DNA from 2 places in the Streptomyces sp. NPDC029292 genome. Region 1 is predicted to be linked to the other one. Evidence: riboswitches for the same ligand, from Rfam matches in the RefSeq annotation. Region 1 holds a riboswitch; the other holds the start of a gene.
The links. A riboswitch is a leader RNA that binds a small molecule or an ion and turns the genes downstream of it on or off. The one in region 1 is predicted to bind glycine.

Region 1 (2,193 bases):
GATACGAGACGTCACACAGGGATGTACGTCACGTAGGACGCGCTCGAGCTCGTGAGGTGAGGCCGCGAACTCGTGAGGCGAGGCCCGGAGCTCGTGACGCAAGCCGCGAGCTCGTGACGCACGGCGCGCTCGCGCTCGTCACGCAGGGCGCGCGCACGCTCGTAACGTAAGGCGCGCTCGCGCTCGGAGTTACTTCTGGCGCTTATAGAACGGCAGCGCAACGACCTCGTACGGCTCGTGGCTGCCCCGGATGTCCACACCGACCCCGGCCGTGCCCGGCGCGGCGTGCGCGGCGTCGACGTACGCCATCGCGATCGGCTTGCCCAGCGTCGGGGACGGCGCGCCCGAGGTGACCTCGCCGATCACCTGACCGCCGGCGACGACCTGGTACCCGGCGCGCGGGACGCGACGGCCCTCGGCGAGCAGGCCGACGAGCACCCGCGGCGGGTTGGCGAGCGCCCGCGCGGCGGCCTCGGTGAGCGCCTCGCGCCCCACGAAGTCGCCCTCCTTCTCGAACTTCACGACCCGTCCCAGGCCCGCGTCGAAGGGGGTGAGCGAGGTGCTCAGCTCGTGCCCGTACAGCGGCATGCCCGCCTCCAGGCGCAGCGTGTCGCGGCAGGAAAGGCCGCAGGGGACGAGCCCGACGGGGGCGCCCGCCTCGGTCAGCGCCAGCCACAGCTTCTCGGCGTCGGCGGGAGCGACGAACAGCTCGAAGCCGTCCTCGCCGGTGTAACCGGTGCGCGCGATCAGCGCCGGGACGCCCGCGACGGTGCCGGGCAGGCCCGCGTAGTACTTCAGGCCGTTCAGGTCGGCCTCGGTGAGCGACTTGAGGATGCCGGGGGACTCGGGGCCCTGCACGGCGATCAGCGCGTACGCGTCACGGTCGTCGCGCACGACGGCGTCGAAGCCCGCCGCGCGCTCGGTGAGCGCGTCCAGCACCACCTGGGCGTTGGAGGCGTTGGCGACGACCATGTAGTGAGAAGAGCCGGCTTCGGTGTCGGCCAGCCGGTACACGATCAGGTCGTCGAGGATGCCGCCGTCCGCCTGGCAGATCATGGTGTAGCGGGCGCGGCCGACGCCGACGGAGGCGATGTTGCCGACCAGCGCGTAGTTCAGGAGCGCCGCGGCCTCGGGGCCGGTGACCGTGATCTCGCCCATGTGCGAGAGGTCGAAGAGACCGGCCTTCGTCCGGACGGCGAGGTGCTCGTCGCGCTCGGAGCCGTAGCGCAGGGGCATGTCCCAGCCTGCGAAGTCGGTCATCGTCGCGCCGAGCGAGCGATGCAGGGCATCGAGCGCGGTATGACGGGGTGCGTTACTGCTCATCGGTAGGGCTCCCAAGGCATGACGGCGAGGTCGTTCCTCCCCATCTGTCATCGGAACCTGAGAGGTTCATCACGACCCCGCACGGCGGTGGTCCTGACTTGCACCTTGGGTGGAGCCACTGGTCAGCGGCCCGCTTTTCAGATGTGCCTCGCCCGCGCGGTAACGGGGCCTGAGAGATTCAAGGGAGGGACTTGCTCCTTCGGCGCCTCAGCACACGACGTACGTGACTGAGAACTCTCCCGCGCGGATTCAAGCGGCCGGTATGCAGTTGGCGGGCACATCATTGCACGCGCTGTCCGATCACGGCAGTCCGCATCTGTAACCGGCCTGTGGCAGTCCGAGAACGGAAACAGGAAGCGCCGCGCATTACCTTCTCTTTACACTCGACGGGGATGGGACTCCACACCCAAGGGGAGGACGATCACGGTGAACAGGACCACGGCGTACGCCACGACCTCGGCCGTCGCGCTGCCCAAGCAGCCCGGTGCCCCGGCCCGGGAGGCGTGCGGCCCGCTGCCGACGGCCGTCGTGCGCGACCTCAGGGACCGCGCGGGACACAGCCCGCACGGTCTGTACTTCGGGGCATCGGACCTCGTCGTGGTCACCGGCCTGCCCGGCAGCGGCAAGTCGACGCTGATGCGCCGCGCCGTGAGCGGCGCGCGCGTCGACTCGCAGGACACCCGGGACCGCTGGGACGGCCGGCTGCTGGCCCGCCGGCTCCCGTACGCCGTCTACCGCCCCCTCGTCCGCCTCGCGCACTACGCGGGTCTGCGCCGCGCGCTGCGCTCCGGCGCCGGAGTCGTCGTGCACGACTGCGGCACGCAGGCCTGGGTGCGGCGCTGGCTCGCCCGTGAGGCCCGGCGCCGGGGC
Region 2 (2,193 bases), on a different contig from region 1:
GTTCGCGCAAGCGCAAGCGCAAGCGCAAGCCCAGGCTCAGGCCACCGCTGCGGAGCCGGCGGCGCGGGAGCATGCCGACGAGGAGGCGCCGCAGGAGTTCGCTGTCGCGCACGTGCCGCCCGCTGAGCGGCGGTGGCCCGCAGGGCACGACGTGCGGCATGCCGAGTATGGGCACGGGTGGGTGCAGGGCAGTGGGCTGGGGCGGGTGACCGTGCGGTTCGAGACGCCCTACTCCGAGCCCGGGCGTGTACGGACATTCCGAACCGACGATCCGGAGCTGGAGCCGGCGGATCCGCTGCCCCTGGTGGAGCGAAGACCCGAGAACCCGGGACCTCCGCAGGCCACTGGGCTCGGGTCACAGGCCTCGGATTCCGGGCGGCCTCAGGATTCCGGTCGCGAGGGCCAGAATTCCCATCCTCAGGATTCCCGTCCCAGGCCGCCCCAGGATTCCGATGCTCAGGATTCCGGTCCCGGGCGGCCTCAGGCCTCGTCCGAGCCCGCGAGTCGGCCGAAGTCGCGGTCCGGTGGGGGAGGAGGGGGTGCCACGTCGAGGCCGTAGTGGTGGTAGAGCTGGAGTTCCTGTTCGGGCGAGAGATGGCGGCCGACGCCGAAGTCGGGGGCGTCCTTGATCAGGGCTCGGTCGAAGGGGATGCGCAGGGTGCCCTCGACGAGTTCGCTGGGCTCCAGCGGCACGAAGGCATCCCTGCTGAACAGGCCCGTGCGTATGGCCGCCCACTCCGGGACTCCGGTCGCGTCGTCGAGGTAGACCTCGTCGACCGTGCCGATCTTGGTGCCATTGCGGTCGAACGCCTTGCGGCCGATCAGGTTGCGCGGATCGATGTCGGTCTGCACGGGCCCTCCTCTTGGTCGCAACTCATCCGTCAGCACTACGAAAGAGCACTTTGAGGAGGGCGGCCACTCGAGGGAACCTCGCTGGTAGTCTGGCAACGGCTGCTGACCCCGTGCGGGAGAGTCCTCCGCACACCATCGGAGGCGCCGAAGGAGCAAATCCTCCCCGGAATCTCTCAGGCTCACGTACCGCACGGACGAGGTCACTCTGGAAAGCAGAGCGGATGTCGACGGCATCCGCTCTCACCGACGGTGAAAGCCGGGTCGTCAACAGGCGGTCCGGTGAAGCTCTCAGGTTGTGATGACAGAGGGGGAGGCCGTCGGGGTACCCGCGCCCGGGTGCCCCCCGAAGGTCGTGTCAGACCAGGAGGCCTCCGCAATGACCGCCCATCGCATTCCGCTTTCCGAGCTCGAACAGGGAATCCCCTTCGAGCAGCGCCACATAGGGCCCGACTCCGAGGCGCGGGCCAAGATGCTCGCCCAGGTCGGGTACGGCTCGCTCGACGAGCTGACGGCCACCGCGGTGCCGGACGTGATCAAGAACGCCGAGGCGCTTCGGCTGCCGGGCGCGCGCACCGAGGCCGAGGTGCTGGCCGAGCTGCGCTCCCTCGCGGACCGCAACCAGGTCCTCGGCTCGATGATCGGCCTCGGTTACTACGGCACGTTCACGCCGCCGGTGATCCTGCGCAACGTCATGGAGAGCCCGGCCTGGTACACCGCGTACACGCCGTACCAGCCGGAGATCTCGCAGGGCCGCCTGGAGGCGCTGCTCAACTTCCAGACCGTGGTCGCCGAGCTGACCGGGCTGCCGACCTCCGGTGCCTCGCTGCTCGACGAGGGCACCGCGGCCGCCGAGGCTATGGCGCTGTCCCGGCGCATGGGCAAGAACAAGAAGGGTCTGTTCCTGGTCGACGCGGACACGCTGCCGCAGACCATCGCCGTCATCGAGACCCGCGCCGAGCCGACCGGCGTCGAGGTCGTGGTCGCGGACCTGAGCGCGGGCATCCCGGCCCAGGTCGCCGAGCGCGAGATCAACGGCGTGCTCATCCAGTACCCGGGCGCCTCCGGTGCCGTACGCGACATCAAGCCGCTCATCGAGCAGGCGCACGAGCTCGGCGCGGTCGTCACCGTCGCCGCCGACCTGCTCGCCCTCACCCTGCTCGTCTCGCCCGGCGAGCTGGACGCGGACATCGCGGTCGGTACGACGCAGCGCTTCGGTGTGCCGATGGGCTTCGGCGGTCCGCACGCCGGATACATGGCGGTGCGCGAGAAGTTCGCGCGCAGCCTGCCCGGCCGACTGGTGGGAGTGTCCGTCGACGCGGACGGCCACAAGGCCTACCGTCT

Region 2: linked by a shared signal. The riboswitch ahead of gcvP (aminomethyl-transferring glycine dehydrogenase) and the one ahead of gcvT (glycine cleavage system aminomethyltransferase GcvT) in region 1 are both predicted to bind glycine.

The regions. Positions count from the first base shown of each region.
Region 1 covers NZ_JBVHXR010000018.1:153,289-155,481, forward strand. Annotated here, with positions in the region: gene gcvT (glycine cleavage system aminomethyltransferase GcvT) at 190-1,323, opposite strand; glycine riboswitch at 1,358-1,470, opposite strand; glycine riboswitch at 1,471-1,575, opposite strand; gene ACZ4WS_RS33630 (AAA family ATPase) at 1,744-2,193, shown strand, end outside.
Region 2 covers NZ_JBVHXR010000032.1:78,293-80,485, reverse strand. Annotated here, with positions in the region: gene ACZ4WS_RS43660 (DNA polymerase IV) at 1-559, shown strand, start outside; gene ACZ4WS_RS43655 (PRC-barrel domain-containing protein) at 481-852, opposite strand; glycine riboswitch at 956-1,051, shown strand; gene gcvP (aminomethyl-transferring glycine dehydrogenase) at 1,229-2,193, shown strand, end outside.